Regions from separate parts of the Pseudoneobacillus rhizolycopersici genome, predicted to be linked through region 2. Evidence: riboswitches for the same ligand, from Rfam matches in the RefSeq annotation. Region 2 holds a riboswitch; each other region holds the start of a gene.
The links. Region 2 has a riboswitch for S-adenosylmethionine ahead of metK (methionine adenosyltransferase). Riboswitches for the same ligand answer to the same signal wherever they lie in the genome.
Positions count from the first base shown of each region.

Region 1: it holds a riboswitch for S-adenosylmethionine, as region 2 does, so the genes downstream of both, ACX9YW_RS18810 (methionine ABC transporter ATP-binding protein) here and metK (methionine adenosyltransferase) in region 2, are expected to answer to the same signal.
Region 3: it holds a riboswitch for S-adenosylmethionine, as region 2 does, so the genes downstream of both, ACX9YW_RS15605 (ABC transporter permease) here and metK (methionine adenosyltransferase) in region 2, are expected to answer to the same signal.

Region 1 covers NZ_JBTOOE010000024.1:441-5,993, reverse strand. Annotated here, with positions in the region: gene sufD (Fe-S cluster assembly protein SufD) at 1-545, opposite strand, end outside; gene sufC (Fe-S cluster assembly ATPase SufC) at 565-1,350, opposite strand; gene ACX9YW_RS18820 (MetQ/NlpA family ABC transporter substrate-binding protein) at 1,656-2,495, opposite strand; gene ACX9YW_RS18815 (methionine ABC transporter permease) at 2,511-3,179, opposite strand; gene ACX9YW_RS18810 (methionine ABC transporter ATP-binding protein) at 3,172-4,197, opposite strand; SAM riboswitch class I at 4,275-4,383, opposite strand; gene ACX9YW_RS18805 (MFS transporter) at 4,562-5,553, opposite strand, start outside.
Region 2 covers NZ_JBTOOE010000023.1:35,923-41,475, reverse strand. Annotated here, with positions in the region: gene ACX9YW_RS18685 (alpha/beta hydrolase family protein) at 1-278, shown strand, start outside; gene ACX9YW_RS18680 (DUF2584 domain-containing protein) at 323-565, shown strand; gene pckA (phosphoenolpyruvate carboxykinase (ATP)) at 606-2,192, opposite strand; SAM riboswitch class I at 2,417-2,552, shown strand; gene metK (methionine adenosyltransferase) at 2,738-3,937, shown strand; gene asnB (asparagine synthase (glutamine-hydrolyzing)) at 4,087-5,553, shown strand, end outside.
Region 3 covers NZ_JBTOOE010000016.1:37,593-43,145, reverse strand. Annotated here, with positions in the region: gene ACX9YW_RS15620 (ABC transporter ATP-binding protein) at 1-767, opposite strand, end outside; gene ACX9YW_RS15615 (ABC transporter ATP-binding protein) at 770-1,783, opposite strand; gene ACX9YW_RS15610 (ABC transporter permease) at 1,797-2,744, opposite strand; gene ACX9YW_RS15605 (ABC transporter permease) at 2,744-3,676, opposite strand; SAM riboswitch class I at 3,859-3,963, opposite strand; SAM riboswitch class I at 4,088-4,195, opposite strand; gene ACX9YW_RS15600 (XdhC family protein) at 4,483-5,475, shown strand; gene ACX9YW_RS15595 (NTP transferase domain-containing protein) at 5,476-5,553, shown strand, end outside.

The sequences.
Region 1 (5,553 bases), on a different contig from region 2:
GCAGCATCATCATGAACAAAGATTGCTTGAACCGGTTCTTGTAGCTCTACATTCTTCGGAACATATACGAAAACTCCGCCGTTCATAAGAGCAGCGTGTAAAGCTGTTAGTTTATGCTCATCTACTTTTACTCCATTTTTCATGAAGTATTTTTGCAATAAATCCCCGTGCTCTTTAGCTGCAGTAAAGATATCCGTAAAAATAACACCATTTTCTTTTAACTCATCAGACAGAGTCAGGTAAGCTGGAGTTGTATTATGTTGGATATAGAGTGACTTGTTAGCAGCATTATCGCCAACTAGTACTTTTACTTGCTCTGGAAGCTCTGATAAAGATTGATATACTTCACTTTTAACAACATGGCTTTCAAATTGTGTGAAGTTCCATTTGTCAATTTTCGTTTTATCAGGCTTTGGTAACGATAGCTGTTCAGCTTGAGCTAAGGCCTGAACTCTTAATTCATTCAACCAAGCAGGCTCGCCAATTTCTTTAGAGAAATTAGCGACATACTCCCCGTTAAATGGTAATTTTGTTTCCGTAGTCATGAAAATTTCCCCCTAACGCTTATGCTTCTTGCCCAACTGTTTCGTCTTCAATACCAAGTTCCTTCTTAATCCAGTCATAACCTTCTGCTTCTAGGCGTTGTGCAAGCTCAGGACCACCTGATTTCACAATGCGTCCTTGCATCATCACATGAACATAATCAGGAGTAATATAGTCAAGTAAGCGTTGGTAGTGAGTGATAATTAAACAACCAAACTCTTCGCCGCGCATTTCGTTAATTCCTTTAGAAACAACTTTTAAAGCATCGATATCTAATCCTGAGTCAATTTCGTCTAAAATAGCAATTTTTGGTTGTAACATCATTAATTGAAGGATTTCGTTACGCTTCTTTTCCCCACCTGAGAAGCCTTCGTTTAGGTAGCGTTGCGCCATATCTTGGTCCATTTCTAAGAAATCCATTTGCTTATCCATTGTGCGGATGAATTTCATTAAGGAAATTTCGTTACCTTCGCCTAAACGGGCATTCATTGCTGAACGTAAGAAATCGGCATTTGTAACACCATTAATTTCACTTGGATATTGCATGGCTAAGAAAAGACCTGCACGAGCGCGCTCATCTACTTCCATTTCTAATACATCTTGATCATCTAAGCTAACGCTTCCACTTGTGACTTCATATTTTGGATGTCCCATGATAGCTGAAGATAGAGTTGATTTACCAGTTCCGTTAGGACCCATGATGGCATGGATTTCTCCACCCTTAACCTCAAGGTTCACTCCTTTTAAAATTTCTTTCCCATCGATTTCAACATGTAAATCTTTAACTGTTAAAGTTGACCCTGCCATTATCTATACCTCCGAAATTTCTTCATTCTCATTTTATTCTCATTACAATCTTATAACAAATCGAATCTAACTGCAACCATTTGGGATTATTTACACTACGGTCATAATGTTAATGTAAATCTTATTTGAATTCATTGATTTACATCAAGTTTATTAGGAAAAAGTCATAAGATAGTTTCTTCCTTGCTCCATTCTTTAATGTATCAGAAGATGGACCAATATACTAATACTTTTATAATGGTAATAAAAAAATGGACAGACTAAAATTAGTCTGTCCGTTACCAAGTTTCTTCCTTATTATATGTTTACTCTTTAACAGGTACAACTGCACCTTTGTATTTTTCTAAAATGAAGTTTTGAATTTCTTCAGAACGTAACACATCAATTAATGTTTTGATTTCTTCTTTGGTTTCATCACCGGAACGAACCGCGATTACGTTCACATAAGGTGAGTCGCTTTCCTCGATGGCAATTGAATCTTCAAGTGGATTTAATCCAGCATCAATCGCATAGTTTGAGTTGATTAATACTGCATCGCCTTCACCATTGTTATAAATTTGTGGAAGTAATGCTGCTTCATATTCCGCATCAAATTGAATATTTTTTGGATTATCAACAATATCTTCTACAGTTGCAGTCGTTTTTTCAACGCCTTCTTTTAACGTGATTAGACCTTGTTTTTCTAGCATGGTTAAAATACGGCCGTGATCCGCAACTGAGCTACTAACAATAATATGAGCGCCATCAGGAAGTTCGTCTAAACTCTTATATTTTTGTGAATAAACTCCGATTGGTTCAATGTGAATTCCACCGGCATTGACGAAATCATAACCCTTCTCAGCAATTTGTGCATTTAAATAAGGAATGTGTTGGAAGTAGTTTGCATCTAATTCCCCAGATTCTAAAGCTTGGTTTGGCAATACATAATCTTGAAAAGTGACGATTTCTAAATCAATACCTTTTTCAGCTAACAGCGGCTTTGCTTCTTCTAAAATTTCCGCATGTGGTACGTTTGAAGCACCTACGACTAGTTTCTTTGTTCCTGCAGTCCCATTCTTGCCTTCTGATTTTTCTTCAGAAGTTCCACAGGCAGCCAGGGCAACTGACAATACTAACATTAATACTAAGCTAAACCATTTTTTCATTTTTCTTTCTCTCCTTTATCGTTTATCTAATTTAGAAGTGATAAAATCACCGATGAACTGAATAATAAAAACTATGATTAAAATAATGATGGTAGCCATTAAAGTGACATCAAAACGACTGCGTTGAAAGCCTTCCAGGTAGGCTAAATTCCCTAAGCCACCTGCACCAATTACACCAGCCATTGCCGTGAATCCTACTAGGGATATGGCTGTTACCGTAATCCCTGATACAAGCGCCGGCATCGATTCCGGAAGTAGTACCTTAAAAATGATTGTGCTCGTTTTGGCCCCCATTGATTTCGCTGCTTCAATAACACCTTTATCTATCTCTCTTAATCCAATTTCAACCATTCTTGCATAAAATGGAGCTGCACCAATAATTAATGCAGGCAAAGCAGCATCTTCACCAATCATCGTCCCGAGTATTAGCTTCGTAAATGGAATTAATAACACGATTAGAATAATGAATGGTATGGATCTGAATATATTTACAACGGCACTAATCAGTGTATTGATCGGCTTATTTTCCCAAATACTTCCCTTTGACGTTAAAAATAACAGTAGCCCGAGTATTATTCCGAGGATAAAGGTTGCCAACACCGAAATACCTGTCATATATAAGGTTTCATTGGTTGCCTGCCACATTTTATCCCAGTTTACGTTTGGAAAGAAATTCTCAATCATTGGTAACCACCTCCACGCCCACCAATTTTGAGCGAATATAATCGATGGCCTTTGTGATTTCGTTCCCTTCACCATCTATGTGAATAAACAATGTCCCGTATGAACCATTTTGGGTTTGATTAATTTTCCCTTGTAAAATATTGACCGTCACATTGTGATGTCTAATTAGTTCAGTTATGAGCGGCTGCTCGGTCGATTCACCAACAAAAGTCAATTGAACAATTTTCCCTTCAGGGAAACGTTGGAGCAAATGCTCTGCTGTTTCTTTCGTTTCTTCTGGTTCAGTTACTTGTTGGACAAATCGTTTTGTAATCGGCTGCTGCGGATTTTTAAATACATCCAAAACCGGTCCGATTTCGACAGTTTTTCCGCCCTCCATAACCGCAACCCGATGGCAAATTTTCTGAATGACATGCATTTCATGGGTGATTAAAACAATTGTTAGTCCTAAGCGCTTATTGATATCAACAAGTAAATCTAATATGCTATCAGTTGTTTGCGGGTCCAAGGCTGATGTCGCCTCATCACATAGAAGGACCTTCGGATTGTTTGCCAATGCGCGGGCAATCCCAACTCTCTGCTTTTGCCCACCACTTAATTCCGAAGGGTAAGCATTTTCTCTGCCCTCAAGACCAACTAATTTTATTAGTTGATCAACTCGTTTAATCCGCTCGGATTTTTTTACCCCGGCAATTTCTAACGGAAAAGCAATGTTTTCACGAACTGTTCTTGACCAGAGTAAGTTAAAATGTTGGAAAATCATACTGATTTCTTGACGCGCTTTTCTTAACTCCGCACCCTTAATTTTAGAAACAAGACGATTGGCGACTGTGACTGTACCGTTCGTTGGGATCTCTAGGCCATTAAGCATTCTGATAAGCGTACTTTTTCCAGCACCACTATATCCGATGACTCCAAATATTTCGCCTTGATTTATTTCAAGATTGACATCATCCACGGCCTTTACTTTTCCGTGTTTCGATGAATAAATTTTTTGGACATTTTTGATACTAATCATGATTTCACCTCTTTTTTGACAAATAAAAAGCCTTTCTGCATAAAAAATGACAGAAAGGCATAATAGTACGATCCTTTCTCTCATCTCCCAAAGCTTAGCTTTGTGTGAATTGGCACCATTTCAATGATTGTCATTGACGGTTGCCGGGCTTCATCGGGCACTTCCCTCCACCTCTCTTGATAAGAGCAAACCAAATTCTATATTTAATTAACACGTTAAAGCGTTTAAGTGATTTCGTAAGTACGTTTGATATCGTAACACGGATAAAATAATGCGTCAATATCTTTTTCGTTACTATTTTTGTGGTAATATTTAGGTGGCAAATCTCGTCATCAATAAACATTTCCCGAGAAATATGTCAAAATCAGGAGGCAGTCTTTAGTGTTCTTTCGCCATCCATTTTACGAAAAACGACATAGTAATACACGGAACCGATTAAATATAAAGTGGCAGTAATCGTAAAAACTGTCGCATAGCCCCAGTAGGTACCGTATTTGATGACAATTCCTGTCGAAACAGGACCCATTAACGCCCAACCTAAGTTGAATACCATCTGATTAACAGAATTCGCTAATCCCTTGACGGAGTCATCGACCATCGACATCATGAGTGATGATTGTATTGGGTTACCGGCATTCATTAATGCTTGCCGAAATAAGAATCCTAATGCTGCTAGCCACAGATGGTCTGTGTAAGCTGTTAATAATAAAAATGGTAGTGATAATAGTTGTAATAACACAACGGCTCGCACCTGTCCAACTTTTTTTACAATCCACGGACCGATGATAATGGCAATCGCGGTGGCTGCTTGACCTAAAGAAATGATAAAACCAATCATCGTATTAGAAGCTGAAAATCGATCAGCAAAATATAAATTTAAATAAGGGATAACGAGTCCTGCCCCAAATCCAATTAACATAGCCGGAATGGCAAAGAGGATAATCATTGTATATTTATTTTTTGTTTGGAGCTGGTTGGTTTTATTAACTTTTAAGTGGTTTGTTCTAGGTTTTTCTTTAAATTTTGTCATTGGAATTATCCCAATAATCATAAAAACAGCCCCGATAAGCAGGGTATAGCGAATACTTTCTACCTCTGAAAAGCCAAATGAGAATAAGTCGGTTAAGGTCCCGCCTAAAATATTTCCAATCACGTTTGCAGCTGTACTGACAGCAAATTGAATACTAAAAAGATGTACACGTTGATTTTCATTTGAATTTTCTGCAAGCCATGGAATACCTGAAACCATCACAAATGCCATTGTTAAGCCCGTTAAAAAAGCAAATATCACAAGAAGGCTCTGGGCTTCGGTAATGCTCCGGCAAATTAACCATATTGCTGTCAAGCCGGCACCAA
Region 2 (5,553 bases):
TTATTGGCGGAACGCCTTCAAAGTACCCAGAGCGTTATGAATGGCGAACCCCCTTATTTCAGCTAGAAAAATTAGAGCTACCCGTTCTGATTATTCATGGGGTAAAGGATACGAATGTTTCCGTGGAGCATGCATATGCTTTAGAGAAGGGGTTGAGACATTGTGGAAAGCAGGTGGAGGCGTGGTATTTTAGCGAATATACGCATTATTTTCCACCAGCAACCAATCGAAAGGTCGTTTCCGATTTAGCTAGTTGGATGAAAAAACAAGCAGATTAAGTTATGATAGGGATACGTATATTAGCAAAGGAGCGATTGTGGAGATGGGAATGCCACTAGAACTTAATACTCTTGTTGTCACGAAAGGACGAGAGGTAAGGCTGGAAGAGAATTTATTCCAATTAGTAAAAGAGGACTATCGTCTATATCCAATCGATATTCCACTAGAAGTTCGAAAAACTTTAGATAGTGACTCGAGCGGAACATGTGTGATTAAAAAAGTCGAATGGGAAAACAAACAAACGAGAATTACCTACCAACTCGTTTCGTTAAACTCGACAAATTAGAAACAGAAAACCGGGCCATATTTGCCCGGTTTTTTTCATGTTATGCAATTGGTCCGCCCTTTTCTTCAATATCAGCTGGGACGTTTGCAAATTTTTTAAAGTTTTCACGGAACTTTGTTGCTAATTCCTTCGCTTTTGCTTCATAGGTTTCTTGATCTGCCCAGGTTTTGCTTGGCTGTAATACCTCATCAGGAACACCTGCAACATGTAAAGGAATATCTAATCCAAAAATCGCATCTTTCACGGTTTCTACATTATTAAGCTCACCTTCAAGAGCAGCTTGCACCATTGCACGGGTATAAGCTAACTTCATCCGGCTACCAACGCCATACTCACCACCGGTCCAACCGGTATTCACTAGGAATACTTGTGAATTGTGCTCAGAGATTTTTTGACCTAACATTTCTGCATAAACGGTTGCAGGAAGTGGTAAAAATGGTGAACCGAAACAAGTAGAGAATGTAGCTTCCGGCGAAGTAACTCCACGCTCAGTTCCAGCTAACTTAGAAGTGTAACCACTTAAGAAGTGATACATCGCTTGTTCCTTTGTTAACTTAGAGATTGGAGGTAATACCCCAAATGCGTCAGCAGTTAGGAAGACAATCGTATTAGGATGGCCAGCTACACTAGGATCTACGATATTATCAATCGCTTGTAATGGGTAAGCCGCACGTGTATTTTCAGTTAGAGAATTATCATCATAATCTGCAACACGAGTTTCCGTGTTTAACACAACATTCTCAAGAACAGTTCCAAAACGGATTGCGTCGAAAATTTGTGGCTCTTTTTCCCGCGATAGGCCGATACATTTTGCATAGCAGCCACCTTCAACATTGAAGACACCATTTGCTGACCAACCGTGCTCGTCGTCACCAATTAAGCGGCGATTAGCATCTGCTGAAAGTGTTGTTTTCCCCGTACCTGATAAACCGAAAAACAAGGCAACATCGCCTTCACGGCCAACATTTGCCGAGCAATGCATTGGAAAAATATCTTGCTCAGGCAACAGGTAGTTCATAATCGAGAAGATGGACTTTTTCATTTCACCAGCATATTCAGTTCCACCGATTAAGACAACACGCTTTTCAAATGATATAATGATAAAAGTTTCTGACATGGTCCCATCCACAGCAGGGTCTGCTTTAAAGTTAGGAGCTGCAATGACAGAAAATTGTGATTGGTGTTCTAATAATTCTTCGTCTGTTGGACGGATGAATAATTGATGGGCAAAAAGATTATGCCAAGCATATTCATTAATGACTTGAATTGGAAAGCGATATCTTTTATCAGCGCCGGCGAATCCCTTGAAAACAAAAACTTCTTCTTGAATTTTCAAATATTCAAGCATTTTAGAATATAGATTGGAGAATGCTTCTTCTGAAATGGGTTGGTTAACAGAACCCCAATCAATCTTATTTATTACAGAAGCTTCTTGAACGATGTATTTATCTTTAGGAGAACGTCCAGTATATTTACCAGTTGTAGCACGAACAGCACCGGTAGATGTTAAAACACCTTCTTGGCGAGTTAGAACTTTTTCAACTAATTGAGGAACGGAAAGTTGCGTATGCACATTGTTGCCTTGTAATAACACATGTAACTCGTTTGGGATGCTAACAGAATTCATTACTCATATACCTTCCTTTACGATAGTTAAAATGAATAAAATTTGTAAAAAGTGGTTATACCTCGTTGAATAGTATAACACATTAACGTAATTAGTCTATACTATTCAGCTGGAACAGGAAAATTTATTTTTTCTTGCAATATTATATATTTTTTTCATTAATAAGGAAAACATATTGACATTTATCAATAGTCTAGGTTAAGATATTTCCTTGAACGGATACTCTCTTATCCCGAGCTGGTGGAGGGACTGGCCCAATGAAACCCAGCAACCTAACCATGAATCGAAGGATCTTTAAAGGTCTTTTTTTTTGGAAAAGGTGCTAAACCAGCGCAAGGTAACGACCTTGAACGATAAGAGTGAAAGGCGCTTCTGACGAGAGCAACAACCTTTCCTCACGATTACAGGGGAAGGTTTTTTTATTGTTTAAAAAGCTACCTTTAAAAATAGCAAACTGCTTATCATCATAAAAGTAAGCTGTTTTATTCATACTACTAGGGAATGAGTACCGTATCATTAGGTTTTCTAATATAGGAGGAATTCGGATGTCAACGAAACGTCGTTTGTTCACTTCTGAATCAGTAACCGAAGGTCATCCAGATAAAATTTGTGACCAAATCTCTGATTCAATTTTAGATGCGATTTTAGAAAAAGACCCAAATGCTCGTGTTGCTGCTGAAACAAGTGTGACAACTGGTTTAGTATTAGTAGCAGGTGAAATTACCACTTCTACATATGTAGATATCCCAAAAATTGTTCGTGAAACAGTAAAAGAAATCGGCTATACTCGTGCAAAATACGGTTTTGACTCAGAGACATGTGCCGTTTTAACTTCCATCGATGAACAATCTCCTGATATCGCGATGGGTGTCGACCAAGCGCTTGAAGCACGCGAAGGCTCTATGACTGAAGCGGAAATTGATGCAATTGGTGCCGGAGACCAAGGGTTAATGTTTGGTTTTGCATGTAATGAAACAAAAGAGCTTATGCCGCTTCCTATTTCATTAGCTCACAAGTTAGCACGTCGCTTAACATATGTTCGTAAAGAAGAAATTCTTCCTTACTTACGACCAGATGGAAAAACGCAAGTTACCGTTGAATACGATGAAAACGACAAGCCAGTCCGCATAGATACAATCGTTATTTCAACACAACATCACCCAGAAATCTCTTTAGAGCAAATTCAACGAAATCTTAAAGAACATGTGATTAACCCGGTTGTTCCTCAGGAACTAATTGATGAAAATACAAAATACTTTATTAACCCAACAGGGCGTTTCGTAATCGGTGGGCCACAAGGGGATGCTGGTCTAACTGGACGTAAAATCATCGTTGACACATATGGTGGATATGCTCGTCATGGCGGTGGTGCATTCTCTGGTAAAGATCCTACAAAGGTTGACCGCTCTGCTGCTTACGCTGCGCGTTATGTGGCTAAAAACCTCGTGGCAGCTGGATTAGCTGAAAAAGTAGAAGTTCAATTAGCTTACGCTATTGGTGTTGCGCATCCTGTATCGATTTCTGTTGATACATTTGGAACAGGTGTTGTTGGGGAAGATGTTTTAGTCGACTTAGTTCGTAATAACTTCGACCTTCGCCCAGCAGGAATTATCAAAATGCTAGACCTTCGTCGCCCAATTTACAAGCAAACAGCTGCTTACGGACATTTCGGCCGCACTGATGTTGATCTTCCATGGGAGAGAACAGACAAGGCTGAAGCACTTAAGGCACAAGCTGGAAAATAAAATAAGATTATTCAATGAGAGTTGCATTTATATGTAACTCTCGTTTTTATTTGCTCGTCAATTCTGATTGAGGGTATATCAAAGTGGGTATATTGTGATAGTATTAGAAGGTACGTTTTGAACGAATTTTAGAAGTAGGTGACTTACATATGTGTGGATTTATCGGTTGTATGCATGATCAAGCGCAAGAATATCGCGATGATGATAAACAACTTTTTAAAATGATGAACGATGTGATTACCCATCGTGGTCCTGATGATGATGGGTACTTCTTTGATGAACATATCCAATTTGGTTTTCGCCGCCTAAGCATTATTGATATTGAAAGCGGCCATCAACCTCTTACTTATGAAAATGAGCGCTATTGGATTATTTTTAACGGGGAAATTTACAATTACTTAGAGCTACGTGAGGATCTAGTTAAGGCAGGATTAAGTTTTGCCACTCAATCGGACACGGAAGTGATCATTGCCTTATATAGTCATTACGGTGAAAAAGCAGTCGAGAAGTTGCGTGGAATGTTTGCTTTTTTAATTTGGGATAAGGTAGAGCAAAAATTGATGGGAGCCCGTGACCCGTTTGGGATTAAGCCGTTATTCTATTATTCAGACGGTGTGCGCACCTTCTTCGGTTCTGAGAAAAAAAGCATCCTGATGGCTTTGGAAGGTACTGAACTTAACAGGGAAGCATTACAGCATTATTTAACTTATCAATTTGTTCCAGAGCCATATTCGATGACTGAAGGCATCCAAAAGCTTGAACCTGGCCATTATTTTACGAAAAAAATTGGCGGAAAGTTGGATATTAAAAAGTATTGGCGTGCTTCTTTCCATCCGGTGGCAAAATCCGAGGATGATTTTGTTAAAGAAATTCGCGAATGTTTATTTGACAGTGTGGAAAAGCATATGCGTTCGGACGTGCCGGTTGGCTCATTTTTATCAGGCGGTATTGATTCGTCTATCATTGCATCGATTGCGAAAGAATTCCATCCGGCGATCAAAACTTTTTCCGTCGGCTTTGACCATAACGGCTTTAGCGAAATTGACGTGGCTAAGGAAACGGCCGAAAAGCTTGGCGTTGAAAACATAAGCTATGTAATTTCCCCTGAGGAGTACATGAACGAGATTCCGAAAATCATGTGGCATATGGATGACCCTCTTGCGGACCCAGCCTGCGTGCCATTGTATTTCGTTTCTCGCGAAGCTCGCAAGCATGTTACCGTTGTTCTATCAGGCGAAGGTGCAGATGAGTTGTTTGGTGGCTATAACATCTATCGTGAGCCGCAATCTCTAGAGGTTTTTAATAAAATTCCACGCGTCGGTAAAGCGATTTTAAAAGGAGTTGCTTGTTGCCTTCCTGAAGGGGTTAAGGGAAAAAGCTTCATTGAACGCGGTGTAACCCCAATGGAACAGCGATATATTGGGAATGCCAAAATGTTTACTGAATCAGAAAAGCGCCAATTACTGAGAAATTATCAGGAGGGGCTTCACTATACCAATATTACGAAGCTGTTATATGAGGAGAGCCGTGGCTATGACCCGGTTGACCGCATGCAGTTCATCGACATCCATACTTGGATGCGTGGTGATATCCTTTTGAAGGCCGACAAAATGACG
Region 3 (5,553 bases), on a different contig from region 2:
GTAACTGGAATGGCCGATAATAACGCATGTGTGTAGGGATGAAGTGGATCTTGGAACAATGTATCACTCGTGGTGAGCTCCACCAATTTCCCCATATACATCACACCGATACGATCACTAATGTGTTTGACCATCGCTAAATCGTGGGCAATGAATAAATAAGTAAGCTCCTGTTCCTTTTGCAGGTCTTCGAGAAGATTAATCACCTGTGCCTGTATTGAAACATCTAGCGCCGAAATCGGCTCATCTGCTACGATAAAGGAAGGGTTAAGTGCCAATGCCCTTGCAATTCCGATTCTTTGGCGTTGCCCCCCACTAAATTCATGAGGAAATCGCTTCGCATGGTCAGCATGTAAACCAACCTTTTCAAGCAATTCAACGACTCTCTCTTTTCTCTCCTTTCCTTTTAAAAGCTTATACGCATCAATCCCTTCAGCAATAATGTCGCCAACTTTCATTCTTGGGTTGAGAGAGGCTGTTGGATCCTGAAAAATCATTTGCATTTGCCTACTCAGCTCTTTTTTCTTTTTTCCGTTAAGATTTGAAGTATTTTCGCCGTTAAAAAGCACATTCCCAGAGGTCGTTTCATAAAGACCGACAATTGTTCGTCCAAGCGTAGACTTCCCACTGCCACTCTCCCCGACTAATCCGAGCGTTTCTCCTTTTCGAATCGCAAAGGAAATTCCATCAACCGATTTCACGGTTTTTTTGGCGCCGATTTTAAAATGCTTTTTGACTTCCTGGACCTCTAACACATATTCAGACAATGTTACTCCCTCCCTGCTGCGATCAATTCTTCAGTTTTTGGTGCTCTGGAATCATTTAGCCAGCAACGAGCCTGATGATGTTCCGAGAACACTTCACTCCCCGGCATATGTTCGAGACAAACTTCCATCGTATAAGGACAACGGGCTGCAAATGGGCATCCTTTAGGAGGGTCAAAAAGATCAGGTGGAGAGCCTTCAATCGGAATCAATCTTTCCTTCTCACTACTTTCTAACTTTGGCACTGAATTTAATAAGCCCCAGGTATAAGGATGTTTCGGGCTTTCAAATATCTCTTCCACCCTTCCACTCTCAACGACCACACCTGCATACATAACAGCTACTCGGTCCGCCACCTCGGCAACGACACCTAAATCATGGGTGATAAGCATAATTGATGTGTTTCTTTCTTCCTGTAGCTTTTTTAATAAATCTAAAATCTGTGCCTGAATCGTCACGTCCAATGCCGTCGTCGGTTCATCCGCAATAATCAGTTCAGGATTGCAGGCTAACGCAATCGCAATCACTACCCTTTGCCTCATACCACCACTAAACTCATGAGGATACTGGGAATAACGACTGAGTGCATCCGATATTCCAACAAGTTTTAGCAACTCAATTGTTTTTTGTTTGGCCTCTTTCTTTGACAACTTTTGATTTCTAATTAAGACTTCATCAATTTGACTGCCAACTTTCATCGTTGGATTAAGAGATGTCATCGGATCTTGGAACACCATTCCAATCTCAGATCCACGGATATTCCTAAAATCCTTCTTGTTAAACTTCGTTAAGTCCTGCCCTTTAAAAAGAATCCTGCCCTCTTTCACTCGTCCATGTGGGGAAGGAACCATCCCCATGATTGCCTGTGCCGTTACACTTTTGCCACATCCGCTTTCCCCTACAACAGCAAGTGTTTCCCCACTCTTAACATGAAAAGAAACACCTCTTAAGGCATGGATTTCACCGCTTGATACTCGGAAAGATACCTTTAAATCTTCTACTTCCAATAAATGACTCAATCAACAAACCTCCTTACTTATTGGATTTAGGGTCAAGTGCGTCCTGCAAACCGTCTCCAAAAGCATTAAATGCAAACATCGTTAGTGAAATCATTAGTCCTGGAAAAAATAATCTCCACCACTGACCACTGAGAATAACTCCTAAAGAATCATTTGCCATCGTTCCCCAACTGGCTGTAGGTGCTTGGACACCCAATCCAAGAAAGCTTAGAAACGACTCTGCAAAAATTGCCGAAGGGATCGTAAACGTTAAATTAACAATGATAATCCCCATCATATTCGGCAGTAGGTGCCTGATTATTATTTTTGCATGCGAGGTTCCGAGCTTTTCTGCGGCTAAGACAAATTCCTGTTGTTTTAATTGAAGGATTTGCCCACGGACAATTCTAGCCATCCCCACCCAACCGGTTATCGATAATGCGATAATCATCGTAGTAAGTCCCGGTTTCATCATGACCATCAATAAAATGACGACAAGTAAATACGGAATTCCATACAAGACTTCAACAATTCTCATTAAGAAATAATCTATTCGGTCTCCTGTCTTTCCGCGACCCGCCATGTAACCGGAGACTCCACCTACAAAAACACCAATAATTAAATCGATCATTGCAGCTGCAAAGCCAATCACTAAAGAGATTCTAGCCCCAGCCCACGTTCTCGCCCATACATCTCTTCCAAGATCATCGGTTCCAAACCAATGCTCACTGGAAAGCGGTAAATTCCCCTGTGTTAAATTCTGTTTGCTTGGGCTATGTGGGACCATATGTGGTCCGAAAATCGATAAAAGAATAATCACCGCTAAGAGAATAAAACCGAAAACAGCCATTTTGTTTTTGATAACTTTCCGGATGACTTCCTTACTGTAGCTCTCGTATGGCCTTCCGATTTTATCGCTTTGTAAGTTTTCTTTATTCGCTGGCCGAAAAAGATGATCTAAATTAGTTTGTGGTTGGCTCATTAGGAGTCACCTCCGCTTGCGATTTTAATACGTGGATCGATAACTCGATACAGTAGATCAATAACAAATAAAGTAACGATTAAAATAGCACTATAGAAAATCGTGGTACCTAGAATAACTGGATAATCACGGTTAAAAATACTATCCACAAAATACTTCCCGATTCCTGGAATCGCAAATATTTTTTCAATCACAAACGTTCCGGTTATCACTGCCGCAAACAATGGACCAATGAATGATATCACCGGAATTAACGCATTTCTCAAGCCATGTTTGATAACGATTTCCCAAGTATGAAGACCTTTTGCCTCAGCTGTTTTAATAAAATTTTGATTAAGAATATCAATCATGCTCGCCCGGACAAACCGAGTAATAATCGCAATCGGACTGACTGCTAAAGCAATGGTTGGCAAAATCGAGTGACTCCATGTTCCCCAAGCAGCTACGGGTAAAAGTCCCCATTCAACAGCGAAGTACTTGATTAATAGGGGAGCCAGTATAAAGCTTGGAAGGGATATTCCGATGATGGCAATAAACATCGACGCATAATCCAATAGGCGGTTATGATTTAAGGCCCCGATAACCCCTAGACCAATCCCCACTACAATCGCAATAATAAGAGATTGAATTCCTAATAAAGCAGAGGGTCCAAAACCATCGGCAATGAGAGTGTTGACATCTCTCGTTTTGGATTGAATGGATGGACCAAGATCCAATTGCACGAGATTCTTTAAATAGAGAAAATATTGGATCGGTAACGGTTTATCCAGATTATATTTCTCTCTCATATTCTGGACAATTTCCTCCGGCAAAGATTTTGCATCGGTTGCAAATGGATCTCCCGGAATCATATGCATAATCACAAAAGTTAAGGTGACAATGATCCATAATGTGACAATCATCGTAAAAAGTCGCTTAAGTAGGTATGACATATTACGAAATCTTCCTCCTTTTCCAAAATCATATGTATTTTTAAACAATCAAAAACACCTAGTTAACATATCGTTTTACTTAGTTTTAGAGTTTAGCAGTGCTATTTGACTCTACGAACCCCCGTAAAAAAGAAAAAGCCTCACAACCATAGATAAGTTGAGAGGTTTTACATACAAACTCTAACTTATCTCTCGGGACTACATTCCCGTGGAATTGGCACAGTGTTCAACAGAACCCGCTGCCGAGGTTTCATAGGGCCATATCCCTCCACCTCTCTGGATAAGAAAATATTATGAAGTTATTCTAGTAAAATTTCGGACGAACAATAGTCACATGTACCTATTCGAAACTAATAAAAACAAAAAATCCTCTTCATAGAAAAGAAGAGGATTGATAAACTGAATCAGCTCTTCTCATCTGCCAGACAAACGTATGTCTGAAGGAATTGGCACAGTATTCATCAGAACCTGTTGCCGAGGTTTCGCAGGGCCATGTCCCTCCACCTCTCTGGATAAGAAAGTAATTATGGAATTTTCAGAAGTTAAATAATTGTCTAGCTAAGAATAACGCATGGTAAGATTTTAGTCAACCGAAATATATTAAAATATTTTATTTTTTATTTACCTCCCTAAAAAAACTGCCCATTTCCCCCTGGACCCTATATCCTCAAAGCCTTCCTCACCTATTAGGTTATGGAAATTCAAAAGATAAGCGCCCCAAAAAATTCCCTTTCTACCATTGCATTTTTTCCATTATTCTTTCATAAATTCTAAATTGAAGAGTTGAGCTACATAGGAAACCAAATATGTTTCTCATTGGAGTTGAAACTGATATGCTAACCTTTTTTAAAATTTTAGAAGCCATTCAACATTCAACAGAAAAGAGCATTCTGGCAACTATTATTCATATCTATGGCTCAGCATACTTAAGAGAAGGGACATCCATGCTTATCATGGAAAATGGTGAGAGGGTTGGAATGGTCTCTCCGGGTTGTCTAGAAGAGGATCTTTTTTTGCGGAGTAAAGATTTATTCTTATCAACCTGTCCGCAAATTGTCACTTATGATTTAAGCAGTGACGATGACTATGGCTGGGGGCAAGGAATGGGTTGTAATGGAGTGATAAAAATTCTGTTGGAACCTATCACCGAACAATTAAGAGCAGATTTACTTTATTTAAAGAGCTCATTAGAAAAGGGATTCTCAGTACTTCATGAAAAGGAATTTTCAGATGACTTCGCCTTCCAAAAATCTACATTTCAAATTTATAAGGACCCAAAAAAACCGAGCATTATTAACCATTTTCGGCCAAGTAGGGAAGGATATAAATATACCTATCTTTTTACGCCACCTCCACGGATTCTCCTATTCGGCGCTGGCGAAGACGCAAAACCATTAGTATCATTAGCCTCAAAAATTGGTTTCAACGTAACACTTTGTGATTGGAGACCTGGACTTTGCAACGAATCCCATTTTCCTTCCGCCAATGAATTCATCATAGGAACCCCACTGCAAATCATCCATTCCTGCCGCATTTCAAAAAATGATTTCATCGTTATTATGAGTCACAATTTTTTAAAGGATCAAGAATTCCTCATAGAACTAATAAATTATCAAGTCCGGTACATCGGTATTTTAGGCTCAACTCAAAGAACGAATCGTCTATTAGGTGAGAGAGTTTGTCATAAAAATTTATTTTTCCCAATTGGACTTCCAATCGGTGCAAAAGGTTCCGAAGAAATAGCCGTCAGTATCATGGCTCAAGTCATTCAACAATTTAGAAAGGGGAACGAAGAGTGAATGATGCTTAAACAAAACAATATAGTCGGAATTTTTTTGGCAGCCGGCAAGAGTACTCGAATGGGCAAGAGTAAATTA